4 regions of the Rhodococcus sp. C26F genome follow, and region 3 is predicted to be linked to each of the others. Evidence: riboswitches for the same ligand, from Rfam matches in the RefSeq annotation. Region 3 holds a riboswitch; each other region holds the start of a gene.
The links. Region 3 has a riboswitch for thiamine pyrophosphate ahead of thiC (phosphomethylpyrimidine synthase ThiC). Riboswitches for the same ligand answer to the same signal wherever they lie in the genome.
Positions count from the first base shown of each region.

Region 1: linked by a shared signal. The riboswitch ahead of thiO (glycine oxidase ThiO) and the one ahead of thiC (phosphomethylpyrimidine synthase ThiC) in region 3 are both predicted to bind thiamine pyrophosphate.
Region 2: linked by a shared signal. The riboswitch ahead of ACLBYD_RS19590 (3-oxoacyl-ACP reductase) and the one ahead of thiC (phosphomethylpyrimidine synthase ThiC) in region 3 are both predicted to bind thiamine pyrophosphate.
Region 4: linked by a shared signal. The riboswitch ahead of ACLBYD_RS04600 (ABC transporter substrate-binding protein) and the one ahead of thiC (phosphomethylpyrimidine synthase ThiC) in region 3 are both predicted to bind thiamine pyrophosphate.

Region 1 is NZ_JBKFBA010000026.1:8,221-15,353, reverse strand. Features, by position in the region: gene ACLBYD_RS21395 (ABC transporter ATP-binding protein) at 1-479, opposite strand, end outside; gene ACLBYD_RS21390 (hypothetical protein) at 548-1,081, opposite strand; gene thiG (thiazole synthase) at 1,173-1,958, opposite strand; gene thiS (sulfur carrier protein ThiS) at 1,951-2,163, opposite strand; gene thiO (glycine oxidase ThiO) at 2,160-3,224, opposite strand; TPP riboswitch at 3,221-3,333, opposite strand; gene thiE (thiamine phosphate synthase) at 3,360-4,049, shown strand; gene ACLBYD_RS21365 (NUDIX hydrolase) at 4,085-4,939, opposite strand; gene ACLBYD_RS21360 (hypothetical protein) at 5,077-6,429, shown strand; gene ACLBYD_RS21355 (transporter substrate-binding domain-containing protein) at 6,426-7,133, shown strand, end outside.
Region 2 is NZ_JBKFBA010000021.1:75,226-82,358, reverse strand. Features, by position in the region: gene ACLBYD_RS19595 (stealth family protein) at 1-1,477, opposite strand, end outside; TPP riboswitch at 1,740-1,831, shown strand; gene ACLBYD_RS19590 (3-oxoacyl-ACP reductase) at 1,886-2,650, shown strand; gene ACLBYD_RS19585 (LLM class flavin-dependent oxidoreductase) at 2,650-3,954, shown strand; gene ACLBYD_RS19580 (serine hydrolase domain-containing protein) at 4,061-5,341, opposite strand; gene ACLBYD_RS19575 (zinc-dependent alcohol dehydrogenase family protein) at 5,521-6,567, shown strand; gene ACLBYD_RS19570 (glycoside hydrolase family 3 C-terminal domain-containing protein) at 6,580-7,133, opposite strand, start outside.
Region 3 is NZ_JBKFBA010000022.1:6,158-13,290, forward strand. Features, by position in the region: gene ACLBYD_RS19705 (HoxN/HupN/NixA family nickel/cobalt transporter) at 1-652, opposite strand, end outside; gene ACLBYD_RS19710 (nitrile hydratase accessory protein) at 997-1,443, opposite strand; gene nthA (nitrile hydratase subunit alpha) at 1,445-2,068, opposite strand; gene nthB (nitrile hydratase subunit beta) at 2,132-2,812, opposite strand; gene ACLBYD_RS19725 (substrate-binding protein) at 3,704-5,119, opposite strand; gene ACLBYD_RS19730 (ArsR/SmtB family transcription factor) at 5,135-5,473, opposite strand; TPP riboswitch at 5,616-5,725, shown strand; gene thiC (phosphomethylpyrimidine synthase ThiC) at 5,724-7,133, shown strand, end outside.
Region 4 is NZ_JBKFBA010000002.1:312,148-319,280, reverse strand. Features, by position in the region: gene ACLBYD_RS04615 (SDR family NAD(P)-dependent oxidoreductase) at 1-688, opposite strand, end outside; gene ACLBYD_RS04610 (ABC transporter ATP-binding protein) at 886-1,656, opposite strand; gene ACLBYD_RS04605 (ABC transporter permease) at 1,653-2,438, opposite strand; gene ACLBYD_RS04600 (ABC transporter substrate-binding protein) at 2,416-3,429, opposite strand; TPP riboswitch at 3,466-3,562, opposite strand; gene ACLBYD_RS04595 (hypothetical protein) at 4,022-4,543, opposite strand; gene ACLBYD_RS04590 (hypothetical protein) at 4,970-5,116, opposite strand; gene ACLBYD_RS04585 (hypothetical protein) at 5,337-5,531, shown strand; gene ACLBYD_RS04580 (CsbD family protein) at 5,590-5,787, opposite strand; gene ACLBYD_RS04575 (hypothetical protein) at 5,907-6,083, shown strand; gene ACLBYD_RS04570 (magnesium transporter CorA family protein) at 6,097-7,116, opposite strand.

The DNA.
Region 1 (7,133 bases), on a different contig from region 3:
GGGTCGAGGCCGTTGACCGGTTCGTCGAACAGCAGCACGCGCGGGTTGCCGAGCAGTGCGGCGGCGAGACCGAGTCGCTGCGACATGCCGAGCGAGAAGCCGCCGGCGCGCTTGCCCGCGACCTCCGTCAGACCCACCTGGCGCAGAACCTCGTCGACACGCGAGGCGGGCAGACCGTTCGACGCGGCCAGCCAGGCGAGATGCGACCGCGCCGACCGGTTGGGATGCACCCACTTCGCGTCGAGCAACGCCCCGACGGTGGTGAGCGGCCGTGTCAGCTCGCTGTACGGCTTCCCTTCGATCAGTGCGGTTCCCGAGGTCGGCCGGTCCAGCCCCAGGATCATGCGCATCGTGGTGGACTTCCCCGCGCCGTTGGGGCCGAGGAAGCCGGTGACGATGCCGGGACGGACCGTGAACGTCAGGTCGTCGACCGCGGTCGTGGACCCGAAGGTCTTGGTCAAGCCGGTCACTTCGATCATGCGCACCACCCTACGTGCGGCTCCGGCGAGCGCATCCGATCACACTCCCCGGAGCCGCACGCGGTGCGTCAGGGGACGAAGACCTCGGTGGTGACCGGGATGCTCGGTCGCTCGGTACGCATCGTCAGGGCGACGCGGCCGGGTCCGGGGAACACGTGCATGAACAACGGCCGGGTGCTCGTGTGGAAGGCCGGCACGAAGCGGGTCTCCGTACCGCGGGCACCGGTGTCGAGGTTGTGCCAGTCGAAAGCGACGGTGACGTCGCAGTTCAGGATGCTCGGCGTCCACTCGCCGAGAAGCGAGTAGCCCTGCGTGATCCGCAGTTCGATCCCGTGGGTGGCACCCGGCGCCGAGGAGTACTCGTAGAGCGGGCCGTCGAAGGCGGTTCCACCGGCGCGCACGATGCCGGCGCAGATGCCGTCGCCCAATGTCAGCACGGGTGGCGTGGACAACTCCGTCGTCGCGCACGACCTCGGTCCGGTGTTCGACCAGCCCATCTGACACGGTTCCTGGGCGCCCGCGACACCCGGCGCCGCGACGGCGACGGCAGTGCCCATGAGCCCGGCAGCGGCGGCAGCGAGAATTCTGTGTGCAATTGTCATGCCCGGGGATCGTACAGACCGATCGGTATCCCGTCGCGTGATAATCGGAAAACCCCTGAACACCAAGGTGCTCAGGGGTTTCCCGTACCGGTCACGGCTCCATCGGCGAAGATGCCTGGGCCCAGAAGCGTTTCGGGATCCGGCCGGCGTGCCGGGCACGGAATCCCGCTTCGACGGCGTGACGCATCGCCGACGCCATCAGCGCCGGATCCTTCGCGCGGGTGACGGCGGTCGCGAGCAGCACGGCGTCGCAACCGAGTTCCATCGCGAGCGCCGCGTCGGAGGCGGTTCCGATTCCCGCGTCGAGGATCACCGGCACACCCGCGGCCTCGACGATCATCTCGATGTGGTGCGGGTTCGAGATGCCGAGGCCGGTCCCGATCGGCGAGCCGAGCGGCATCACCGCGGCACAACCGACGTCCTCGAGGCGTCGCGCGAGGACGGGATCGTCGGTCGTGTACGGCAGGACGACGAAGCCGTCGTCGACGAGTTGTTCGGCCGCGGAGACGAGTTCGATGGCGTCGGGCAGCAGCGTCCGTTCGTCGGCGATGACCTCGAGTTTCACCCAGTCGGTCTCCAGCGCCTCCCGACCGAGCTGCGCGGTCAGCACGGCTTCCTTCGCGCCGCGGCACCCGGCGGTGTTCGGCAGCGGTTCGATGCCGAGACGGCGCAGCAGGTCGAGGACACCGGTTCCGGAGGCTGCGTCGACGCGGCGCATCGCGACGGTGGTCAGTTCGGTGCCCGACGCGACGAGTGCCTCCTCGAGCACGGCCAGGTTCGCCGCGCCACCGGTGCCGGTGATCAGCCGCGACCCGAAGGTGCGGCCGGCGATGGTCAGCTGCGGCAGGTCGGCGCCGGGATCGTGTGTGTCAGCCACCCTGGACCGCCGTGAGGATCTCGATGCTCGCTCCGCGCGTGACCGGCTCCGACCAGCGGCCGCGCGGGCACACGACACCGTCGACGGCGACCGCGATGCCCTTCTCGGGCAGGCCGAGCTCGTTCAGCAGTTGTGACACGGTCGGGGCCGCGTCGTAGTACTTGTCCTCACCGTTGACGGTGATGCCCACGGACACGTTCGTCATCCCACACTCGCTTCCGTAATTCGTCCAGGACAGGCGTATTGCGCGTCGGCCAGCGACCGCCCACCGAGTTCGGCGAGCACCGCGTCGACGGTGAGCGGCGTGAGCAGCACACCGTTGCGGCCGTGGCCGGTCGCGGCGACGACACGATCGGAGAGCCGGCCGATCAGCGGCAGGTTGTCGGGGGTCATCGGGCGCAGGCCCGCGCTCGCCTCGAACAGTTCGTACTCGCCGAGCGCAGGGAAGATCTTCTCGGCGTCGGCGATCAGATCGCGCACCCCGGCCACCGTGACCTGTGTGTCGGACGCCTCGTACTGTGTGGCGCCCACGACGAGGCCGTCGTGGCGGGGCACCAGATAGGCGGGGCGTCCGTGGACACTCGCGCGCACGGTGCGCTGCGGCGGCGGGGTCGCGCCCGGCCGCACCCGCAGGCGCAGGATCTCGCCCTTGACCGGACGGACCGGAAGGCCCGGCCACAGTCGCGCCGACGCCGAGCCGGCGGCGAGCACCACCTGATCGTCGGGAAGGTCGGCGAGATCGTGGACGGCGGCGTCGGAGAAACGCACCCCGGCCGCGGTGGCCGCGACGCGCAGGGCGTCGACGAGCGTGCGGTTGTCGACCGACGACTCGGTGGGTGCAAGCAGTCCGAGACGCACCTTCGGCCCGAGCGACGGTTCGAACTCCCGGATCTCCGCACGGGAGAGCAGACGCATCTCGTGCCCCCGCTCCCCGACCCATTCGGCGACGGTCCGCAAGTCGGCCGCGTCCGCCGCGTCGAGCGCGACGGTCAGCGACGCCTCGGCGGTGAACACGTCGACGCCGGTCTCCGCGCGCAGTGCATCCGCGAATCCGGGCCAGCGGTCGAGCGAGGCCCCACCCAGGGACAGCACGTGGTCCTCACCGGGCCAGCCCTCGGACAGCGGGGCCAGCATCCCGCCGGCCACCCACGAGGCGCCACTGCCGGGATTCGGGTCGTGCACGGTCACGATGTGCCCCGAGCGGGCCGCGCGCCATGCGATCGACAGCCCGATCACTCCGCCACCCACGACGGCCACAGTTGCCATTGGTCCACCTCACTCCCTGCGCCGGCATGATCCGGGTCAGGTCATAACGGTCGGGGCCGGCAGGCCCCCTCTCAGCCCCGCGAACCTCGGGACTCCCGTGTCGTCACTTTCTGCCTAGAGGCTACCGTCTTGGTCGTGACCACCTATCGCGGCAACCATCCCGACCCGCGCGGCCGCCTCGCGACCGCCCGGTTGTACCTGTGCACCGACGCTCGCCGGGACACCGGCGACCTCGCACGGTTCGTCGAGGAGGCCCTCGCCGGTGGGGTCGACATCGTCCAGTTGCGCGACAAGGACTCGGCCGGCGAGAAGAAGTTCGGACGCCTCGAGGCACGCGAGGAACTCGCCGCCCTCGAGATCATCGGCGAGGCGTGTGCACGCCACGGTGCGCTCCTGGCCGTGAACGACCGCGCCGACATCGCGCTCGCGGCGGGCGCCGACATCCTGCATCTCGGTCAGGGCGATCTGCCGGTGCGGCACGCGCGGCAGATCCTCGGCGACGAGATCGTCATCGGCCGCTCGACGTCGAGCCGCGCGCAGGCTGCGCTCGCCGACATCGAGGAGGGCGTCGACTACTTCGCGTCCGGGCCGGTGTGGGACACCCCGACCAAGCCGGGACGGACCGCGGCGGGGCTGGAGGTGACGCGCGAGGTCGCGCAGTCGCAGCCGGCACGGCCGTGGTTCGCGATCGGCGGCATCGATCTCGAGCGGCTCCCCGAGGTGCTCGACGCCGGTGCCACGCGGGTCGCGGTGGTCCGGGCGATCACGAAGGCCTCCGATCCGCGGGCAGCCGCCGCAGCACTCGAGGCCGCGCTGCCGGCCTGAAAGGCGGCTGAAGGCTGCGCTGCCGGCCTGAGGCGTTACAGCCAGCCCAGCACGGCCGAGGGCGACATCGCGATCGTGCCCTCGGGCAACCGCGCGCGCAGGCCGCGATCCGCGGTGACCACGACCGTCACCCCAGGGTCGACCACGGCCGTCGCGGTGGAGGCCAGCCGGGTCAGTTCGTCGTCGCCGCTGCCGTCCGCGCTGTGCACCGGGATCCGGACGTCGTCGATCGTCGCGTCGCGGGCATGCCCTTCGAGGACCGCTTCGACGCAGGGGACCCAGCCGAACGTCCCGTCGGGAAATTCGACCGTGCGGGGAAGGACCGCGGCGAGGTCGGCGAGCAGGGCGCTCGTCGCGCCGGGGCGGTCGCGCCACCATCCGGTGGGGCCGCTCGCTCCGAGCACGTTCGCGGTGTCGAGCAGCATGCGTACCGGTGAGGTGCGCAGCGACGGCCACGCCTCGGCGAAGCCGCTGTGCAGCGGCATCGCCTCGACCTCCGGTTCGGGCACCCAGCGCAGTTCGGTGCTCTCCTGGTTGAGGCTGGTCACGAGCGTTTCGGTGGCGTCGGCGACGACGGTGGTGTAGGTCCATCCGCCCGCGAGACCGGAGGTGACACGTTCGGCGCGCACCGTCACGGCCGCGACATCGATGCCGGCCTCCTCGTGGGCCTCCCGCACGGCGGCGTCGACGGTGCTCTCATGCGAGTCGCGCGCTCCACCGGGAAGCGCCCAGGTGCCACCCTGGTGCGACCATGCCGCCCGGTGCTGCAGGAGAACCGCGGGGCGACCGTCCGCGAGCGGAGCGCGCAGCAGCAGACCTGCGGCGCCGTGTCGTCCCCAGCGTTTCTCACCGTCCGGTCCGACCGCCCAGCCGTCGCCGTCTCCACGCATTGCGTCCGCCTCTCCGATCCGCCCTCGTCCGGACCTGTGCCCGGTACCGGATCCCCGCCGTCCGTGGACGGCAACAATACCGCCGGGCTGCTTATATGCTCCCCTCAGACCGCTCGACACGAGGAAGGGAGTGCCCGGTGGACGTACGGATCACCCCTCCCTTCGCTCCTGTCGAGAGCCACATTCGCGACGACGCCGATACGGACACTCCGGACGCCCGGTTCGACGACGCTCGTGCCCTGCTCCGATCCACGCCGGTCCGGTTGGTGGTCCTCGGGGTGGTGCTCACCGTGCTGCTCGTCGCCTCGGCAGCGGTCTCCGCAACGATGGTGTCCGGCAGGCAGGCCACCCACGATCGTCTCCTCACGTCCATCGAGCCGCTCGCCAGCGCGGCCCAGAATCTCTACAGCGCGCTCTCGGTGGCCGACGCCGCCGCCGTGACGGGCTTCATCTCGGGAGGACTCGAACCGGAAGCGGTGCGCAGTCGCTACATCCGGGCCACCAACGAGGCTGCGGAATATCTCGTCATCGCTTCGACCGGTCTGACCGACGCCGACCGCGAGACCGCACACAACCTGACGGAGATCGGGCGGTTGCTGCCCGTCTACACGGGTCTCATCGAGACGGCCCGCACCAACAACCGCACCGGGCATCCGGTCGGCGCCGCATATCTCGGCGAGGCCTCGCACCTGATGCAGACCGAACTGCTCCCCGCCGCGCAGGAACTGCACACGCGCGGCGTCGCCGCGGTCGAGGACACCCAGCGCGACGCGGTGCGACCGCCCTGGCTCGCGATCGGGCTGCTCCTCGTCACGGTCGCCGCCCTGTGCGTGGCGCACGTCGTCGTGAGCCGCCGCAGTCGTCGCACCCTCAATCCCGGAATCCTCGTCGCGATCGGCGCGACCGGCGCGCTGCTGTGCTGGTTGCTCGTCGCGGGCCTGGCCTCGTCGAGTGCCACCGAACGCGCCATCGAGCGCGGTGCGGCACCGCTCGCCGATCTCACCGAGGGCCGGATCCTCGCCCAGCAGTCGCGTACCGCCGAGACCCTGCTGATCGCCCGGCGCGACACGACCGGCGCGTACGACGACACCTTCGGGACCAACATGGCGCGACTCGGCGACATCCTCGACGAGTACGGTCGCGATTCCGCCCTCGAGGCGGGCGCCGAGGCAGTGGAGACCGCCCGGTCGGCGCACGAGGCCTGGATCAACTCGCATGCACGCATGGTCGACGCCCTCGTCCGCGGCGATTACGCAGCGGCCTCGGTACTCGCGGTCGGCGCAGGTCCCGGCGAGTCCACCGCCCGGTTCGTCGCTCTCGATGCGGCCCTGACGGAAGGAATCGACGACACCCGCACCGAACTGCGCGACAACGAGTTCCGCGCCTCCCGCACCCTCGCCGGCCTCGCACCGATGTCGGTGGTGCTGCTGACGGTGGCGCTGGTCGGCGTGTGGGTCGGTCTCCGGCCCCGGTTGAAGGAGTACCAGTGAGAGAGCGCGTTCTCGTCGCGGGCCTGTGCGTCGTCGCCGCACTCGCCGGCGGGTGCGCGACCGATCCCCCACCGCGCGCCCCCGGCCTCCAGGGGACGACGACCTCTCTCCCGCTCCCCGAGAACGCGCGGATGCTCGAGTCGTCGGTGGCCACACCGCCCGCCCCCGACTGCGGCGATCCCACCGCCTCGCTTCCCCCGGACCCGAACGCCACCGGACCTGCGATCGATCGGATCCGCACGCGCGGCCGGCTGATCGTCGGCCTCGACACCGGCAGCAACCTCATGAGCTACCGCGACACCGCGACCGGGCGCATCACCGGTTTCGACGTCGACATCGCGCGCGAGATCGCCCGCGACCTCCTGGGCGATCCCGCTCTCGTCGACTACCGCATCCTGTCGTCGGCCGAGCGCGAGAAGGCGCTGCAGGACTCCACCGTCGACATCGTCGCGAAGACCATGAGCATCACGTGCGCCCGACGCGAGAAGGTCGACTTCTCCACCGAGTACTTCCGGGCCCAGCAGCGCGTGCTCGTCGTCCGGGGATCCGACATCCGCTCCGCCGCCGATCTCGCCGGCCGGCGCGTGTGCATCGTCGAGGGCACGACCTCGCTGCTCCGGATGCGGGAGGTACAGCCGTCGGCGTCGATCCTCACCGTGCCGTCGTGGGCCGACTGCCTCGTCGTCCTCCAGCAACAGCAGGTC
Region 2 (7,133 bases), on a different contig from region 3:
CCGGGTAGTCGGTCTCCCAGGGCGCAGGAATCGGGTAGTACCGCTCCAGGAACTGCGTGACCTTCGCGGTGCGCAGCTCCAGGTCTACCTCGGGCGTGCTGCCGTCGTTCAGGCAGAACAGGTCGAGATTGCGGCGCGCCAGGATCGTGTCCAGATGTCGCAGACCGGACTTCACGGTGGTGTCGACGTACTCCACCTTCGCCGTGGTCTGCTGCACCGCGCGGCCGGTCAGCAGCGTGTAGTAGTGGTAGAAGGAGTTCGTCACCGAGATGTTGTCGGCCGCCCGGAACGGGCTCGCCGCCGTCGCAGCGAACTCGTCCGCGAACTCGCGCTCCATCTCCGCCATGATCGACCTGCGCAACGGGACCGGTGTGTGCTCGAGGTGCCGAGTGATGGTGACCCCGAAGCGATCCTGCAGGAGCTTGCGGTTCATTCGGGCGGAGTTCTCGAATCCGCTGCGTGACGCGTTGTTTCGTCCGAGGCCGATCCGCACGTCACACTCGATGAACTTGCCGACGCCCCCGCCGGAGAAGAACAGGCTCGGGCTCACCCGGCGACCGAAGAACATGTCGTCGTTCGAGTACAGGAAGTGCTCGGACAGTCCCGGGATGTGATGCAGCTGCGACTCGACCGCCATCGAGTTGTAGGTGGGCAGCGCCGACGGATCGGTGAAGAACTCCTCGCTCCGCACGAAGGTCACGCGCGGATCGTCGGCGAGCCACGCCGGTCGCGGCGAGTCGGTGGCGACGAAGATCCGCCGCACCCACGGCGCGTACATGTGGACCGAACGCAGGGCGTACTTCAGTTCGTTGATCTGCCGATAGCGCGCCGGCGAGTCGTCACCTTCGCCGACGACATAGTTCTGCATCAGCTTCGCGCGCTTGGCCTGGAACGACTTCGACGACCCGTCGACCCACGAGAACACGAGGTCGATCTCGAACGGGATGTCGCCGGGATGGCGGTCGAACATGCCTTCGATCGTGGGCCACAACTGTCCGTACCGCTCGACCGTCGTCCGGCGCATCTCGTCGCGCAGGGCGATCGTGCGGGTGAGAGCGTTCGGACGAGGCATGATCACCTCGTCGTCGGTGTAGGTCCACAGCTCGATGTCCACACCGTTCGAGGCGCCGTACCGCAACCCGCTGGTCAGCTCGACCCGCGGGCGGAACAGCCGGAACACCCGGTCCTTCCTGTCGCGCGAGAGCCGACCGTCCGCCACCGGGACGGGACGCCGCTTCGAACCGACGGCCTTCGAGTAGAAGGGCTCGTCGGCACACCCCTCGACGAGAGCGGCGCGCAGCCGCTTCCGGTCGGCGCGGTCGATCGCGAGGATCGGACGGTCGCTGTCGTCGCGCACGAGCAGGTAGTCGATGTGCGCCCGGTCGAGCACGCGGCGCAGGAACAGCACGTCCTCGATCCGAGCCTCGTCGGGCGTGGTGGTGGTGATCGGGATGGCGTAGCGATCCTCGAACCACACCACTTCCTCGTGCCTCGCGGGGCCGCGGACGGTGGCGCGGCCGAGCGGCGGAGCGTCTCCGACCTGCTGGGAAACGGAGACGTAGGGAGCGTTGTGGGGGGCCGGCGTGTGCGTCGGAATCTCCTTTCACGAGTCGGGACAGGAATGGCCCATTTTAACGCCGATCTGAGCTAAGTTCCCGCGTCGGCGATGTGACGATCCGGTGAAGCCCGCCGCGGGCGGCTCTCGAAGCGGCGAAACCGCGCGGTGTAGCCTGTCCGCAGGACTCGACACGGGGTGCCGGAAACGGCTGAGAAAACACCCGTCGAACCTGATCTCGATAATGCGAGCGAAGGGATGCCGAGCCGGCGACAGGCCACAGGTCTGTCGCCCTCACGCACCCTTCCCCACACAGGGAAGGCACAGAAGATGTCATTGCAGAACCAGGTCGTCCTCGTCACCGGCGCCGGTCGCGGACTCGGCCACTCCATCGCACAGGCGTTCGCCGACGAAGGAGCCGCCGTCGTCCTCGACTACCGGCGCAGCGGCGAGAGCGCCCACGAACTGGCCGACAAGATCGGACCCGAACGAGCGGTCGCGCTTCAGGCCGACGTCACCGACCGCGCCGACGTCGAGTCGCTGTTCACCCGGGCCCGCGAGCACTTCGGACGACCCGTCACCACCGTCGTCAACAACGCCCTGCCCGACTTCTCGTTCAACGGCGACGCCCGGCCCAAGGCCGACGAGATCGGATACGACCGGTTCGGCGCCCAGTTCGACGGCGTCATCGGCGGCGCGGTCAACGTCATCCAGGCAGCGCTGCCGGGCATGCGGGAAGCCGGCGGCGGCAGCATCGTCAACATCGGTACCAACCTGTTCCAGCACCCCGTCGTCCCGTACCACGACTACACCGCCGCGAAGGCCGCGCTCCTGTCGCTGACCCGCACCTTCGCCGCCGACCTCGGCCCCGACGGGATCCGCGTCAACATGGTCTCCGGTGGTCTGCTGCGCACGACCGACGCCTCGTCGGCGACCCCCGAAGCGGTGTTCGATCTCATCGCGTCGTCGACGCCGCTGCGGAAGGTCACCACGCCCGAGGACTTCGCGGCCGCGGTGCTGTTCTTCGCCTCCGACTGGTCGCGGGCCGTCACCGGACAGAACCTGGTGGTCGACGGGGGACTGGTGATGAACTGATGGCCGGACCACGCACTCTCCACCTCAACGCCTTCCTCTACGGCGTCGGGCACCACTCGTCGGCGTGGCGGCATCCCGACTCCGCGGCCGAACGCATCGGCGACATCACGTATTTCGAGGAACTCGCCCGCACCGCCGAACGGGGTTGCCTCGACGCGGTGTTCTTCGCCGACGGTCACAGCGTCAACCCGAAGTACACGGCGGGCACCACGTGGTTCCTCGAACCGCTCACCGCGCTGTCGGCGATGGCGCGCGCGACCGAGCACATCGGTCTCGTCACCACCGTCTCCGCGAGTTTCTTCACGCCCTTCCACGCCGCGCGGATGCTCGCCTCGCTCGACCACATCAGCGGGGGACGGGCGGGTGCGAACATCGTCACCTCGATGTTCGACGAGGAAGCGCGGAACCACGGATTCGACTCCCTGCCGCCGCACGCCGAACGGTACGCGCGGGCCGAGGAATTCATCGAGGTGCTCTGTGCGCTGTGGGATTCCTGGGACGACGGCGGTGTCCTCGTCGACCGGTCGGGTGGCAGGTTCCTCGACTCCGACGCGATCCGTCCGATCCATCACCGAGGCAAGCACTTCCGCGTCGACGGTCCGTTGACCGTGCCCCGGTGCCCGCAGGGGCGTCCGGTGCTGTTCCAGGCGGGAGCGTCGGAGACCGGACGCAACCTGGCGGCCCGCCACGCCGAGGCCGTCTACTCCGTCGCGTGGGACATGACCGCCGCGCTCGAGTACGCCACCGACCTGCGCGCGCGGATCGCCGCGGCCGACAGGGATGCCGGTACGGTCGCCATCCTGCCCGGACTCGTCACCTACGTCGGCCGCACCGAGGAGGAGGCGTGGGCGAAGAAGGCGGAACTCGATGCGCTCCTCGACGTCGATGCCGCCATCACCCAGCTCGGCGTCTTCACCGGTCAGGACTACACCGGCCACGACCTCGACGCGCCGGTCGCCGACCTGCCACCCATCGAGGAGTTCAGCGGGCCGCAGGGTCGCTACGCGACGGTGCAGCGCATCATCGAGACCCGCCGTCCCACCCTGCGCGAACTGCTCGGCTACCTCGCCGCGGGTGGTGGTCACGCGACGATGATCGGTACTCCCGAGACCGTCGCCGACAGCATCGAGGAATGGTTCACCGCGGGCGCCTGCGACGGCTTCAACCTGATGTGTCCCGCCTATCCGGATTCGCTCGACGACTTCGTCGAGCTCGTCGTCCCGGAACTGCAGCGTCGTGGCCTGTTCCGGACCGAATATCCCGGCTCGACCCTGCGCGACTTGCTCGGTCTGAAGGCGCTGTAGCGGAGAAGAGCGCGAATCGGTCATCGGAGCGGGTTGTAGCGCGCGCCGATGACCGTTTCGCGCTCCTGAGCGGCCCGACGCGCCTGCCACCGGCGGGCCGGTACGATCAGCCTCCCGGCGCCGGCGCGGGAGTGCTTTCCTCCGCTCCGGGAGCGCGTGCCGGATCGCCCGGCGGTTGATAGCTCGAGCCGTAGAAGATCGGCAGGATGCCCTTGACGAGGGTCAGCGCCGAACCTTCACCCGACGGCACCGTCGACAGGTTCGTGGCGATGACGATCGTCAGGTCGGTCTTCGGGTCGTGTCCCATGAAGGTCATGAAGCCGGGAAGCTGACCGTCGTGCCCGAGCAGGGGACCGAACTGCGCCATGCCGAGTCCGTATCCGGCGGTTCCCCCGCCCACCGACTGCACGCTGTCGAGCCGGGTCTTCTGCATCTGCTCATCGAGCAGACCGCCGCCGACCAGTGCCTTCACATAGGTGGTCATGTCGTCGACGGTGGAGATCGCAGCGCCCGCGGTCCACGTCCACGACGGGTTGTCGTCTGTCACGTCGTTCGGCTTCAACGTTCCTGCGACCGCGGCGGCCTGCTCGTCCTCCGGCAGCGCGAAGGTGTCGATTGTGGAGACGTTGGTGCCGAACATGTAGCCCTGCGGATGCGGATCGGGAATGGAGGAATCATCGTTCGCCGGGAACGAGGTGTCCGCCAATCCGAGCGGGACGAAGATGCGCTCGTCGAACGCCTCCGCGATCCGCATGCCCGTCAGTTCTTCCACGACGAGCCCGAGCAGCACCGTATTCGTGTTGCTGTATTCGAACTGTTCCCCGGGCGGGAAGTTCACGGGCTGGGCGAACGCGATCGCGAGCAACTCCTCCGGCGTCCACGCCTTCTCGGGTTCGCGGTCCAGGGTCGCGTTGAACTCTGGGTCGAAGCTGTAGCTGTACAGGCCGCTCCGCATGTCGGCGAGCTGCGCAATGGTGATCGTGTCGCCGTTCGGGACACCCTCGACGTACTTCGATATCGGGTCGTCGAGCGACAGGCGACCTTCCTCGACCAACTGCAGGACGGCGGTGACCGTCATCGTCTTCGTGTTGCTGCCGATGCGGAAATGGTCGTCGGCGGAGATCGGGTCGTCGGCATCGATGGTGGAGGTGCCGAACGTGCCGGTCCAATCACCGCGGTCGGGGGAGCTGATCTGGACCACCGCGCCGGGAATGGCGTTGTCGCGCATCAACTGCTCGACGGTCGATTCCAGCTCGGCCACGTACTCGGGCTGAGCTTGATCGGAAGAGGTCGGCGACGGTGTGGATTCGGGCTCGGTGGTATCGGAACTGCACGCCGAAGCGGTCAGTACGGCCACCGTCAGGAGCGACGCTGCGAGTGTCTTCATCAATCGTCTGCTTTCGGGATCGGTGGTCCCCGAAAGAACAGGGGACTCTGTGATGGTGTCACGAATTCGGACATTTCCCGCTGTCGAGGTGAATTTTTCACCCCTTCCGAACGATTCCGATCGCAGTGTCCCCCGTGTCATCCTGGATCGGGGCCGATTTCGTGTTCGGAGGTCGAATCATGAAGGCACTGGTGTTCCACGGACCGGGGAAGCGATCGTGGGAGGACGTTCCCGACGCGACGATCCAGGACAGTACCGATGCCGTGGTGCGGGTCGACGCGGTCACCATCTGCGGCACCGACCTGCACATCCTCGGAGGTGACGTACCCGAGGTGACCGACGGACGGATCCTCGGTCACGAGGCCGTCGGAACGGTGGTCGAAGTGGGCGACGGAGTGCAGACACTCGCGCCCGGCGACCGCGTGCTCGTCTCGTGTGTCACCGCGTGCGGCACGTGCCGGTTCTGCCGCGAGAGCCGCTACGGGCAATGCCTCGGAGGAGGCGGCTGGATCCTCGGGCACCTGATCGACGGCACCCAGGCCGAACTGGTCCGAGTTCCGTACGCCGATAATTCGACCCATCGGATTCCCGACGGCGTGAGCGACGAACAGATGCTCATGCTCGCCGACATCCTGCCCACCTCCTACGAGGTCGGTGTTCTCAACGGCCGTCTCCGACCGGCGGACGTCGTCGTCATCATCGGAGCCGGTCCTATCGGGCTCGCCGCCATCCTCGCCGCACGACTGTTCAGTCCGAGCCGCATCGTCGCCGTCGACCTCGCCGACAGCCGCCTCGAAGCGGCGAAGGAATTCGGGGCGAACGTCGTGGTCAACAGCGGTCGCGACGACGTGGCGGAGGTCGTCCGCGATCTCACCGGAGGTCTCGGCGCCGACGTCACGATGGAGGCCGTCGGCTATCCGGAGACGTTCGAGCAGGCGGTCGCGCTCGCTCGCCCGTGCGGGCACGTCGCCAACATCGGTGTGCACGGCAAGCCCGCGACGCTGCACCTCGAGGACATCTGGATCAAGAACCTGACGATCACCACGGGCCTCGTCGACACCTATTCGACGCCCACCCTCATCGGTCTCGTGAGCAGCGGTCAGCTCGACACGTCACCGATGATCACGCACCGGTTCGCGCTCGACGAATTCGAACAGGCCTACGACGTGTTCTCCCGCGCCGGCGAAACCGGTGCGTTGAAGGTGCTCCTCACCGCCGGTTCGTGACCGGCCCTGCCCTCACTCCTGCTGGTTGACCACATCGAGAAGCTGCTGGATCTGCTCCGGCTCGACCCTCGGAGCGAATCCGGCGAGGCGACCGAGCGGCATCGACGCCGCCATCTTCAGGACGCTCTCGTCGATCCCGACGTCGCCACCCATCGAACCGAACGCCTGCAGGACGATCTCGGCCGCCTCGGGGTTCTGGAACAGTTCTCCGAGAGACGATTCCATCGTCAGCGGAATCCGCACCGCGTCGCCCTTCACGTCGACGGTGAGCGCCTGCCGGATGTCGCGACTCGATGCGCCGATCTCGATGCTGTACGTGCCGCCTTCGACCACCCAGGAATCGACTCGGGTGTCCCAGTACGCGAGGTCGTCGCGTCGCACATGCACGGCGACCCGCTGCGATTCGCCGGGATCCAGACGAACCTTGGTGAATCCCTTCAGCTCTCGCGGCGCCCGCGCGACCGAGGAGTCGGGCACACCGACGTAGACCTGCACGACCTCGGCACCCGCACGCTCGCCGGTGTTGGTGACGGTGACGTGCACCGTGAGATCGCCGTCGGATTCCA
Region 3 (7,133 bases):
CGGCTATCGACAACGTGCCCCCGGTGGCTGCCGAGGCGGTGAGGGTGAGCAAGGTGACCTCGGAGGCGGTCTCGAGCCCCAGTCCCATCAACAGGCCGACGGGGTACATGTGCCAGGACGATCGAACCAGTCCGCGCCAGCGGTTGCCCAGTAGGCGGGTGAACAGCCCGCGCTCACTGAGTCTGCTCTCGAGGTCGCCGGTGATGTCCGATCCGGCGCGTACCTGTCGGGACAGGCAAAGCAGATTGCGCAGGACCACACTGTTGAGTCCTGCAACGATCAACAGGAAGGTGACGGCGACGACGGTGGCGACCAACCCGCCGATTTCCTGTACTCCTTCGAGTTCGGTCGTGGTCAGGGCGCTCGCGCCCAGTGCCACGACGAGGGCAAGGACAACGACGACGGTCGAGTGTCCCATCGCGAAGAAGAATCCGACTCCAACGGGACGGCGTCCCCGTAGCAGCATCAGGCGTGTCGTGTCGTCGATTGCCGCGATGTGGTCGGCGTCGAATGCGTGACGAACGCCGAGCACGTAGGCGAGCACACCGGATCCGGCGAGGCCCCCGGCCGCTGCCGGGTTGCCCGAGTATCCCAAGTACAGCGCCACGCCCAAGACGTGCAGGATCACGATGGCACCGACAACGGACGCCAACCGTCGACGCTCGGTTCGAGTCCAGGCACCACCTATGTGGTGCGGTGTAATGGTGGTGCTGGTCAAACGCTTGTCCTTCAGATGATTCGCAGCGTTTTTCGGATACGCCTGAGACTGAAATGTTCGGGGTGCCGCGGGTGCGGTGCGGGCATGATCCGGCCCGATTCGAGCCGCGGTACCGGTGACGCTCCGTAGGTCCGCGGTGGAGCCGGGCCTGAAGACCGGGAAGATACTGATGTCGCGGCGTTCGGGATTCGCACCAACAGTCGCTGTTACACGGAGCGCGCTTCCGGGAGCGACTCGACGTCGGTGAACCCGCTGGGTTCGCGGCGACGAGGCTCCGGCTACCCGTCGGAGTCAGTGGTGGGTGTGCCGATGGCGTGCACGGCGATGGGATCGCGCACGGCGTGCTGGTGATGGGCGCCGACGGGCGTTGCCAGCACCTGATCGGTACGGTGCGCGAGCTCCTCGCCTGCGACAAATCCCTTGTCGTGCAGCAACTCTTCGAGTGCGAGCATCCAACGCTCGTAGTAACTCCACTGCTCGGTGGTGGCGTGTTCGGCTTCCCACTGTTTGATCGACTCGATCAGGCGGGACTGGAATTCGTCCCATTCGAATCGGCCCTGGCCATGCAATGCGGTGGCAATGCTGAAGGCGCGGATCTCCCAGGCCTGATCGAAGGCGACCTCGCCGGAGCGGCGGGGGATTCGTTCGTTGAACGGCAGATTCTGTACCAGGTCGCCGAGGTTGTCTTCGAGATCCGGGTGGGGTTGTTCGTTGAGTCGGGGCATGTCAGGCCTTGCTGGGTGTGGTGGGGACGGATACGCCGATGAGCGAGTCGCGGGTGACGAGGTCGGCGAGTTGTTCTTCGGTGAAGTTCTCGGTGCCGGCTGGGCGTTGCGGCAGGACCCAGTAGCGAAGTTCGGCACTCGAGTCCCATATCCGGATCTCGACGTCAGCGTCGGGGGTATATCCGAATTCGGCCAGCACACCCCGGGGGTCGCGGACAGCGCGGGCGCGGTAGGCGGGGTACTTGTACCAGTTGGGTGGCAGGCCGAGAACCGGCCACGGATAGCACGAGCACAAGGTACATACGACCATGTTGTGGACCGTGTCGGTGTTTTCCAGCACGACCATTTCTTCGCCCTGCATGCCGCCGACGCCCATTTCACGGCAGGCGCTGGTGGCGTCGGTGAGCAGGCGCTGCTTGAACTCGGGATCGACCCAGGCGCGGGCGACGATCTTGGCGCCGAGTTGAGGACCGACCTCGTTCTCGTAGACCGAGGACATGTGGTCGATGGCGTCGGTGGAGATCAGGCCCTTGTCGACGAGGATGGTCTCCATGGCCTTCACGCGTGCGGCGATCTCCTCATTCGATCGTGGCAACGGGCCCTGGACGGGATTGTGGGCGGTCATCGGGGTGGACTCGTTTCTGTCTGTGGTGAAGGGACGTCTCGCTGGGTGGACCGGATGACCTGGTCAGGCCGGTAGCAGATACGGTTCGAACACGTCGATGTGATTGACGACGTTCGGGGCGGCAGGTTCACCCCACAACTCGGTCGCCGAGAACCGCACTGTGTACAGGTGTTCGGGGTTTTCACCGGCGCCGAGTGCGTTGGTGTCCGGGAAGACATACCCGCCGTGGGTCGCCACGACTTCGCCGACACGGCCACGGACGTATCCGGCGCGGCGGGTGTGGGTGTTCGGTGAGGCGTCCGGCCGCACGATGACTTTGTCGCCTACGGCGAATGCGGGCTCGGTGGCGGTTGGGCGTCGGTAATCGGCTCCGTGGGTGATCAGCTGCGAGATCGTCTCCACCAGTCGCGGATCCTGCCGCGTGGGGGTCGCTTCGTCCGGATGGTCCATGTAGTACTGGGTGCGGCGGTCGAGTTCGTCGGGATCGAAGATGCCTGCCTCGATGCCGTGGTGGATCATCGCGTGCATCCAGTGCTCGTAGTATTGCGAGGTCAGATAGTCGTGCGGGGGGATCTGCTCCATCGCGCCCCGGAACTGGTCGAGATTGAACGCGCCGGCCAGCGCCATGGCCGGAAACATTGTCAAAACCGACCGCTCCCAATCGGAATGGAAAACAGGTTCATCGGATTCGGGGTTGACCGGACCTAGGCCGGCGCGGCCCCCGAGGTCGTGGATTCCATCCATGAAATGCTCTCCTTGTGCCGTGAGTCACCAACCCTATGTGCCCCCATCTAATGCGTCAACACGTCATGACCTAATGACATGTAACTGTCTTGTTACCACCGGACTGGGTGATCCGCGCTGTGGGCTGTCCGGGCGTGGACGCGTCGGCGCGAGTCGCTCCAGAGAGAAAGTGCGCCTCCCGCCATCCGTCTGGAGGCGCGATCGTGACGACCGATCCGGTGTGCGGGTTGCGTACAGTAGAGTGCCGCACTCCCTGCGTCGGCAAAAGCGTTGTGGCAGTAATTCTTTGTTCCCGCATGTATCACACTGACGCGCTATGGACAGTCCGGCAACGGCTCGCTAATCTGAGTTCGATTGCCGCGCATTCACTCTGCCGTTCGACCTCGCTGACGGCAACAAATTCAACCACACTGCTGCTCGCTTCGGCGACAGGAAGGCGCTCGTCGATCCCCCGGACGGAGCTGTGAACCGTCTGCATTCGGAGCTATTCCATAAGATGCTGAACTGTGGCCAGATGCGCCGCAGTGAGACGTGCACAAAGGAAGATGGAGAATGAAGTCAGAGCCACCCCCGAGAGGGAAACGGATCTCACCGGGGCAGAAAGACTCGACCTCCGCATCCGGTCCCGATCCCACAGACGAGGATCTGGCAGCTGTCATCGTCGCCTTGACCGAGATCGACATCGCACCGAACAGTGATGACGTGGGGCCTGATCGCAGTCGGAAACAATTCTGACGACACCGATGTATGGACGACCCGGCAGGTGCACACGGTGGGCCCGGAGGTTGCGCATCCCCGGCGAAGAACCGAACGGTAGGCGAACGCAACCACGTCGAGGTGATCAAGACACATGCCCTGATCTTCGGTACCAGAAATCGTGGTTGCCCGAACTTATCCGAGGGCGGGATACAGTTCCGTGCCGGTCGCTTTCGTCAAATGCAGCTGCTGTCTGAGTCGGTCCTCGCTCAAAGTGACGGTACCCCGCGGTAGCTGAAACTCGCCGTGACGCATTCTCGCGGCGATCCGCTCGCTATCCTCGGCTTTCCGAGCCGCCTGCCACCATATGTGAACCGCCTCGAACACAGACTCGCTCAACGTCGACAGCGGCGGTGCCCAAGGACCGAATTCCGCCTGGTACCTCTTCAGAAGCGAGGCGTTGCCTTCCGTTTGTAATCTTTGGAAGTACCCCGAGACGGTGTAGAGGCCACGAGCCGCTTCGGCGCCGATGTACGTCAGCGTGGACTCTTCCAAGGCAGGCGCCAGAGTAATGCACTGATCCCGCAATCCCATTGCATAACATTGCCGTTCGAACGCAACAGCATCAGCTCCGACGAAGGTCGACAGTACGATGTCGGCACCCGATTTCTGGATCGATTCGATGATCGGGGCGAAGTCACGAGTTCCCAGAGACGCGAACTTTTCCCCGACGACTCGGGCGCCGTACCGAGGCAACAGTTGGCGAGCCAGGCCGTGTGTCGTGCGGGGCCAACAATAATCATCGCCGGCCAGAAACCATCGTCGCACCCCCTCCATCCGCATGAGCGGTTTCACGGCTGCTGCCAACTGGTCGTCCGGCCGCTCGCCGAGCTGGAGACGGAGACGATCGCCGCTCCCTCCTTCGTTCATGACCGGCTGTACCAGCAGCACGGGTGCATCGCTGAGCGCTTCGGCAACTGCAGTGTAGGTAGCCGATGTGGTGGCGACCAGGATGGTCCGGCAGCCTGCCTGGACGAGTCGTCGCGCTTCCCTGACGCCGGTCTGCGGGTCTGTGGCGTCATCGCCCACGATCAACTCGACTGGACGGCCGCGGATACCGCCCTCGGCATTGATTTCCTCCAGCGCCAGCATGGCGACGTTGTCGATTGCGGTGGCGAAAAGACTGCCGGGTCCGGATTTCGACGTCAACAAGCCCAAACGGGTATGGGAAGAGACGTTTCGAGAGGTAGGGAACCCTCGACGCCGCATCAACCATTCCAATCCGGGCTGGTCGAGCTCGGCGACGAGCCGAACTCTCGTGCCACCATTTGCGGCTTCGAAACGGAGTTTGATACGCCCTCGCCAAGGCTGGTCGTGCACGATTTCAAGGTACGCATGCGGACGTGCGGCAGCAATGCGCCCAAGGATTTCGACCGGATCTGCTCCGGAACCGCTGAGGTGGACCGCCATACGCACAGCGGCGCCGGGTTCGACCCGATCGCATACCGCGCCGAACAGCCATCCCGCCTCCGCGTCTGCTCCGAAAAGGCTGTAGGCCACCGAGGGCAGGGATGCGGTCCACTCTTCCGCGTGCAGTACGAGCTGGGTCACCGTGTTCCCTGGAAGCTACGCACGTCGCAAGGTTGTGTCGGTGACAGCGGTGCGGTCTGCGGCCTCGACGGCATCTGCCAGCGCTCCTCGGAACAATTCCTGCAACATTGCGATGACGTCCCGAGCGGGACCGGCCGGGTCGATCGAGTAGAAGCGGAAGCGGCCGGCCTTACGTTCGGTGACCAATCCCGCGTGCCGCAGGATTCGAAGGTGGTTCGAGACCCCGGTACGTCCCACGCTGTCGATCTGTTCGACCAGTTCGTTGACACTGCACTCGTCGCGCTCTGCCAGCACAGTGAGAATGGCTCGCCGTACAGGGTCGGCGAGGGCATCGAAGGCCAGCTGTGCGGACAAGGTCCCGATCTCCTCGAGTCAGCAGTCAATGACATATAGAAGAGTACCCCCCTTGTAGCTCGTACAGGATGGGCCGACCTCGCGGCACTCGGACGGCAGGGCAGCTACATCTGCAGCGGGAGAAGCCGGGTGTTAGGGTCGGTGCCGTCCCCACGGGAGCCCTATTGCAGGGGCTGAGATCGGGCTGAGGCAGCCTGCGACCGTCGAACCTGCCCGGGTAATGCCGGCGAAGGAAGTAGGAACGATTCCGATGAGTGCATCCGATTCCCATGCCCTGAGCTATGTCCACGACGAGGAACACGACCTGCGTGTGCCCGTCACGGAGATCCGTTTGGATGACTCTCCCGACGGGGTGCCGAATCCGCCGCTGCGGGTCTACCGCACTGCAGGTCCCGGTAGCGACCCGCTGGCCGGGCTCCCGCCGACGCGCGCCGACTGGATTGCTGCTCGCGGCGACGTCGAGCACTACCCGGCGCGAGAACGGGATCTGCTCGACGATGGCCGCTCGGCGGTGCGGCGTGGAGAGGCGTCCCGGGAGTGGAAGGGGCCCCGACCTGTCCCGGTGCGAGCGAAGACAGGCCGGACGGTCACGCAGATGCACTATGCCCGGGCGGGGATCATTACCCAGGAAATGCGGTTCGTGGCGCTGCGGGAGAACTGCGACGTGGAATTGGTGCGCTCGGAGGTGGCGGCGGGTCGGGCGATCATCCCGGCCAACGTCAACCATCCCGAGTCCGAGCCGATGATCATCGGCAAGTCCTTCCTGGTGAAGATCAATGCCAACATCGGTAACTCAGCGGTGACCAGCTCCATCGTCGACGAAGTCGACAAGATGCGCTGGGCCACCCGTTGGGGCGCGGACACGGTGATGGACCTGTCCACCGGCGAAGATATCCACACCACCCGAGAGTGGATCATCCGTAACTCCCCGGTGCCGATCGGCACGGTGCCGATCTATCAGGCCCTGGAGAAGGTCGCCGGACAGGCCGACGCACTGACATGGGAGATCTTTCGCGACACCGTGATCGAGCAGTGTGAGCAGGGCGTGGACTACATGACCATCCACGCCGGAGTGCTGCTGCGCTACGTACCGCTCACGGCCGAGCGGCTCACCGGCATCGTCTCCCGAGGTGGTTCGATCATGGCCGGCTGGTGTCTCGCCCATCACGAGGAGAATTTTCTCTACACCCACTTCGACGAACTGTGCGAGATCTTCGCCCGCTACGACGTCGCATTCTCCCTTGGAGACGGGCTGCGACCCGGGTCGATCGCCGACGCCGACGACGCCGCGCAGTACGCCGAGCTGGACACCCTTGCCGAACTGACCACCCGTGCCTGGGCTCACGACGTTCAGGTGATGGTCGAAGGCCCTGGCCACATCCCGATCCATCGGGTGCGGGAAAATGTGGAGCGTCAGCAGAAGTTATGTCATGGAGCGCCTTTCTACACCTTGGGGCCGCTGGTGACCGACATTGCTCCGGGCTACGACCACATCACCTCCGCGATCGGAGCTACCGAGATCGCCCGCCATGGCACCGCGATGCTGTGTTACGTCACCCCGAAGGAGCATCTGGGACTGCCGAATCGGGACGACGTGAAGACCGGGGTCATCACGTACAAGATCGCTGCTCATGCCGCCGACATCGCCAAGGGCCATCCC
Region 4 (7,133 bases), on a different contig from region 3:
CTTCCAGAGCGGGCATCGCGCTCTCACCGACCTTGAACATTGCCTCGCGCTCGAGTGCACCGGCTTCCGAGTCCCCGCCGGCCCGCTCGAAAATCCTGCTGACCACCGGGCCGGGCAGAACCGCCGCGACGGTGATGTCGTATCCCGCCGCCTCGACCTCCAGTTTCAGGCACTCGGTCAGAGCGAGCGTCGAGTGCTTGGACACGATGTAGGGCGCCTGACGCGGGGCTGCTCCGATCCCGCCGATGGACGACAGATTCCAGATGTGCGCCGGAACGCCGGCCTCCGCCATGCGCGGGACGACGGACCGCACGCCGTTGAACACACCCGTGACGTTGATGTCGAGAACGCGCTGCCACTCCTCGGCGGACACTTCCCACAGGTAACCGAACTGCTCGACACCCGCGTTGTTGATCGCCAGGGTGACCGGGCCGAGAGTGTCGTAGACGGTCGCGAAGAACGCGTCGACGGATCCGGCGTCGCGCACGTCGGTGTGCACCGCGATCGCCTCGGTTCCGGATACGACGAGATCGTCCGCCACCGCTCGGGCCGCTTCGATGTCGATGTCGGCGATGGCCACCTTCATGCCCAGCGACGCGCCGTAGCGGGCGAGTCCTTCCCCGACGCCCGAACCACCGCCCGTGACAGCCAGGACCCCGCCTGCGAATACTGAATGTGCGTCGGTCATGAAGTGCTCCTCTACGTCGATACTTCCCGGTGGTGACGAGTCATTCTGCCGATACTCGTATCCGCTGCGCACGAGCGGGTTCCGGCCGCCACGTCGAACACATCCGCTACCGTTCTCGTCATTCGCCACGGCAAATTGCTGCAGCGGATGGCGAATCTTGTAGCGGATGCACTGTCGGCGGACAGTTCGACCCGCGACTACCCAGAGGGAATCCTCCGCTGATCCTCGTGACGTGAGCGGTGCAGGACCTCCATGAGCTCGTGTTCGAGCGCTACGAACTCGCTCGACACGCACGTCTCCAGGGTTCGAGGCCGGGGCAGGTGCACACGCACCTCGTGCTGCACCCGCGTCGGTCGCGGACCGAGGACGACGACCCGATCGGACAGCAACACCGCCTCCCGCACGTCGTGCGTCACCATCAGCACCGTCCAGCGATGCTGCTGCCACACCTGCTGCAACCACAATTGCATCTCGGTGCGGGTGAGTGAATCCAGTGCGCCGAACGGCTCGTCGAGCAGGAGCACGTCGCGTCCCTGCAGCACCGTGCGTGCGAGCGACGCGCGTTGACGCATACCGCCCGACAGTTGGTGCGGCGCAGCGTCCTCGAATCCGGTCAGGCCGAAGGTCGGCAGCAGTTCGCGGGCGCGGGCACGAGCGTCCGATCGCTGTACGCCCTGCACCTCGAGCCCGAGTGTGCAGTTGTCGAGCACCGTCCGCCACGGGAAGAGCAGGTCCTTCTGGGGCATCAGCGCGACCCGCCCGGGTGCGGCGGGAGAGCCGCCGACGAGAACCTCACCGGTGTCGGGCTGTTCGAGTCCCGCGACGATCGAGAACAACGTCGACTTGCCGCAACCGCTCGGTCCGATCAAGGACACGAATTCACCGGGCTCCACGGAACAGTCGATGCCGTCGATCACCGCCCGGTCGCCGTACGCCTTGTGGACCGATGCCATCGTCACCGCACTCATGTCGCATCCTCCGTGAGTGCCCACGGCGCGACCACCCGTTCGACGACGTAGGTCAGCGCGTACAACGTGAGCGATAGAACGGCGGTCACCAGCACGGCTGCGAGCACGAGATCGGTGCGGAACGAATTCTTCTGTGTACTCATGTATATGCCCAGGCCGGATGTCGCGCCGACGTATTCGGCAAACACCGCGCCCACTACGGCGTAGGTGATCCCGATCCGCAGGGCGGTGAAGAAGCGGGGGAGCGCGGACGGCAGGCGCACGTAACGAAACTGCTGCCACCGTGACGCGCCCATGCTGCGCAGCAACGCGCCCGCCTCGCGGTCGGCCGCCGCGAACCCTTCGAGCAGTCCGATCGCGACGGGGAAGAACGTCACGAGCGCGATGACGAGGATCTTCGGCAGCAGTCCGAATCCGAACCAGATGATCATCAAGGGCGCGATCGCGATGATCGGCAGGGTCTGCGACACCACGAACAACGGCACGAAGGCCCGCCGCAACCACGGCGAGAAGTCCACGGCGATGGCGAGCACCCACGCGAGTGCCAGCGACACGGCGAAACCGACGAGGGTGACCTGAAGGGTGGACCAGGCGTGCCCGGCGATGTCGACCCGATGTGTCCACCCTTGCGTGAGAACGCGTGCGGGGGACGGCAACACCTGCGGACGGATACCGCTCACCACGACGTACGACTGCCAGATCGCGACCAGCGCCCCGGCGACGAGCAGGGCGGGAAGGAGTCGACGTGCGCGGCCGGTGCTATCGGTCTTCGAGGTAGTCATCGGTGACATAGGTCGACCAGTCCGGCTCGGTCGTCAACGGGCTGCCATCGGGTCCGGACAGCAGGCCGTTCTCGTAGAGGAATCGGGCGTAGCCCGACCATTTCCCGGCGTCGAGGACTCCGACGGCACCGGAGGCGTCGCGCATGTAGTCGGCGGCGAGCAGGCGCTGGCTCTCGTAGACGAGTTCCTCGTCGGGGAAGGCCCCGGGATTCGCCTCGATCAGGGCCCGGGCTCCACGATCGGGGTCGTCGGCGGCGATCCGGTAACCCTGGTGCAGCGCCTGCACGAAAGCGCGTGCCTGCTCCGGGTTCTCCGTCATCCAGTCCTCGTTGCCATCGACGACGATCGCGTACGCGTCGGGGAAGCCGTAGTCCGTGAAGCGGAAGTACCGCATGGGCAGGCCGCGGCGCTCGGCCTCGAGACCCTCCCACGCCAGGTACGACACGGTGAAGTCGGCGGTCGACGAGTAGACGGCCTCGTACGATGACGTCCCGAGCGTCACCTCCTCGAACTCCCCGCGACCACCGTCGTTGCGGATCACCTCGGCGAGCATCTCGTCCTCGCCGGGGTTCGCGAAGCCCGCGAAGGTCTTGCCGTCGAGTTCCGCCGGCCGCGTGATGTCGGGGTTGTCGCCCCGGACGGCGATCCCCGTCGCCCAGTGCTGCAGGGGTGCGAGGACCGCGAGGGTCCGGGACCCGGATGCCCTGGCGATGGTCGAGGTGGCATGCGTCGAGATTCCGAACTCGGCGCTCCCGGCGTCGACGAGGGTGTCGGGCGTCGCGTTGTTGTACGGCAGGATCTCGACGTCGAGCCCTGCATCGGCGAACAGGCCCTCCTGCTGCGCCACGTACAGCCCGGTGTGATTGGTGTTGGGCGTCCAGTCCAGCGCGAATCGGATGGTGTCGCTCTCGGAACCGGACGAGCACCCGACGACCGCGGTGAGCGCGGCGACGAGGGTGAGCAGTCCGGCGAGAGATCGCCGCGCGTTCACTGCGCGGATCGGGAACGGAACGGCGTGTGGACAAGCATGGCCATGTCGGGACATCCCTTCGTCAGCATTACCTGATGAGGTTCGACGGGTGTGTTCTCAGCCCCGCTCGTGCGGAGCACCCCGTGTCACTGGCGACCCTAGCACTGCGGCTTCCAGGCACCCCCGGGACGGCGGCAGAACGAACGCGTGACACGAAGTTACATAAATGCCCAGGTCGCGGCATTACCCTCACGTTTCACCCGTAGCGGAAGAGTCGAAGGTCCCTTCCTTCTGCTGTTTCCGTGAATCCGAACCCCTGTCGCTCGAGGCGGGACCGAAGACCGGCCACGTGCGACCGGTTGGCGTATCTGCGGTGGCAATCGGCGGACGGCCCGGAGAGTTCGGCCGACGCCGACCGGGTGCTCGTCGCCCAACCCGGGATCCTCGAGGGAGCGGGTGCGCTCGAGAGCGTCGCACGCAACACCGTCCTCACTGCCGCCGCTCGCGGTTGCCACATCGAGTTCTGGGCACTGGACCGACGATCGAACTGCCTCGAAGACCACACAGGTGTGCAGGCGGCACTGCGGACGGGGTCGCTCGACACGGCGACCGACTACTCCTTCCACGGCGCCGAGATCGATGGGCGGCGATTCGCCGGCCACGCGACCGTCACCGACGTCGCGTGGCTCTCGCGCGCCGGACTCGAACAGACGCTGCGCGACCAGTGCGAGCTGTTGCGCCACGAACTTCCCGGCCCGGCCCGGCCCTGCGGAAGCGGAAAGTGTTGTGCGGCGGACATTCTCTCGGCAGTTTCATCACCGGCAATTTCGCGGAATGGGATTTCGGCGGAGTTTCCGTCACCACCGACGACGCCGGCACCGTTCGATGCGCTGTCCGGATCGATCTCGACGGCGCCCCCGGTGCCGGCACTTCCCGCGGTCGTCAATCCCGAGGCGACGAATCTGCTCGCACTCACCGGACTCGCGGCGCGACTCGCCCCGGACGGCACCGACGGAATCATCCCGCGGATGCCCGACAACCCGAACGTCGACTCGACGCTGCGGACACTGTTGTCGAGGGATTGCGCGATGTTCGCGACCGGCGACCCGGACGTGCGGACGTTGAACGCGACCACCGAGGCGGTGCTGGGCGATCCTCGACGACAATTCGCAACCACTGGGATTCCTGCAGGCGAGCGTCGGGGTTCATCACCGGTGCGCCCGTGCACGACAAGCTGTTTCCCGTTCCCAGCACTCCGGAGGTGCTCGGGGGGCTGTTCGGTGACGCACCCAAGGCGTCACCGGAGGTCTTCACCGATCCGGGAGTCGTCTACCGGTGGCTCGACTACGACGAGGTGGGCACGGCGTCGTCACCCGACGAAGCGTGGTACACCGATCGGGGGAGCGAGGTGACGTCGATCGCGGAGCTGGCGCGGAATCCGTCGGAGCCACCCCTGGATTTCACCGAGTGGTACTTCCCACCGAAGCTTCCGTTCGATCTGGCGTCGGCGACCCGCAGGCGTCGCAGGCACTGGCCGACTTCGCGGCCGGATGAGGCGGGATCAGGCGCCGCGGGCGGAGAAGATCGAGGTGTAGTCGTGCGGGCCGCTGACCTCGGCGACAGCCGTGACGGGTTCGATCTCGGCGTCGGCTTCCGGAGTGGTGGGCGCGAGGAAGAGGGGATTGTCGAATTCTTTGTTCTGGCTCATGGCCGTCCTTTCGGGTGCGGCCGGGTAGACCCCGGCCGTGGGGCAGTGCGAAGAAGAGGGGCCGCGGTACACGCGGCGGGGAACTCTCACGTCCGGTTCGGAACCTTCGGGCACCGAGGTGCGAGGTTGCTCATCGTATGCGAGCCGAACGATGACCCCACCCTACACCAGAAGGTTCGCCCGACGTTTGATCGGCGAGTCGCGTGGGAAGACACTCGGCATGGCTACCTACAGAGTGATCGACCCGACCGGGAACGTCGTGGACACCAAGGAAATCGAGAGCGCGGACGACGCGCACGCCTGGTTCGTCGACCAGCGCGCCGACAACAGCGAACTCGGCTGGCGCATGGAGGCACAGAACGAACAGGACGGTACCTGGCACTTCTTCGACGACACCGAGGGCACCTCGAAGTAGGACCCACAGACACGCGCGGTGCCGGTAGTCGAAACTACCGGCACCGCGCAGTTCGTGACTACTTCTTGAAAGCGTCCTTGACGTGCTCTGCGGCATCCGAGATCTTGTCGCCGGCCTGCTTCAACCCGCTGGAGGTCTGGTCGCCGCGACCCTCGGCTTCGAGATCACGATCACCGGTCGCCTGACCGGTGTTCTCCTTGATCTTGCCGCCTGCTTCTTCTGCCTTGTGCTTTGCCTTGTCGACGAAATCGGCCATGGGTCCTCCTCTGTCATCGAACGTTGCCCCTACGGAGTACCCGACCCGAACCGAGCGAAACCGAACACGGCGTACTCGTCCGTGTCAGACTTCGACAACAGACAGCCAGGAGGAGATCGATGTCGCATCCCACCAACCCCGGGCCCGAGGGCGACGAACCGATCGGTGACGCCCCGGACGCCGACCCCGAACTCGTCCGCGACGGTCCCGTGCAGCGCCGTCGATCCGCCGGGGCGGTGATCGCCGCCGTCGCGGTGGTCGTCGTGATCGTCGTGCTGCTCGTCGTCCTCCTCTGAGCGCGGCGAAGAATCACAACCAGTCCCGCTTCTTGAACAGCACGTACAGCACGATCGCCGACACCACGATGATCGCGACTCCGGTGAGCATGCCCCACCACTCGCCGAAGCCGGGATAGGGCACGTTCATGCCGTACCAACCGGTCACGGCGGTGGGGACCGCGATGATCGCGGCCCATCCCGTCAGTTTCTTCATCACGATGTTCAGGCGGGCGTCCTGCAGCGACAGGTTCGTCTCGAAGACGGTGTTCACCATCTCGCGGAGCGACTCCGTCCACTCGGTCGCGCGCATCACGTGGTCGTACAGGTCGTTGTACGAGCTGTCGAGTTCGGGATGGCGGTTGTTCTCGGCGCGGGTGCGCATGACCGCGTTGATGATTTCGCGCATCGGCAGCACCACTCGCCGAAGTTGCACGAGTTCCTTGCGGAGACGGTAGACACGACGCTGGATGTACCGAGTGGACGCCTGATCCTCGAAGAGGCAGTCCTCGAGGTCCTCCGCGGCGTCGTCGAGTTCCTGAATGGTCTCGAACTGTCCGTCCACGACCGTGTCGAGCAGGCCGTGCACCAGCGCCCCGGGCCCGTACTGCAGCAGGTCCGAGTTCTCGTCCCACCGGCGCACCACTTCGTCGATGTCGAACGGGCTGCCGCGACGTACCGTCACGACGCCCCTGGGCAGGACGAACGCGGAGATCCGGGTGGTGTGCAACCGGGACTCGTGAGCCTGATCCTCGTCCTCGGAATCCGGATAGAGGTGTGTCGCGTAGACGGTGAGGAAGGTGTGCGTGGCGTAGCGGGTGGCCTTGGTCCGTTCTCCCTGCGCGAGCGAATCCTCGACCGCATACGGGTCGAGGCTCCATTCCTCGGCGAGTTCGAGCAGGTCCGCGTGCTCGGGATTCCACAGGTCCACCCACACGAGGGCGTCGGCGTCGGCGAGATGATCCGACACCGCGGAGAGGGGGAAGCCCTCGTCGACAAGCTTCCCGTCGGTCCATCGCCGGGTCCGGATAGGTCTGTCGTTTCGGTCCGTCACCTCGGCAGTGTCCCCGA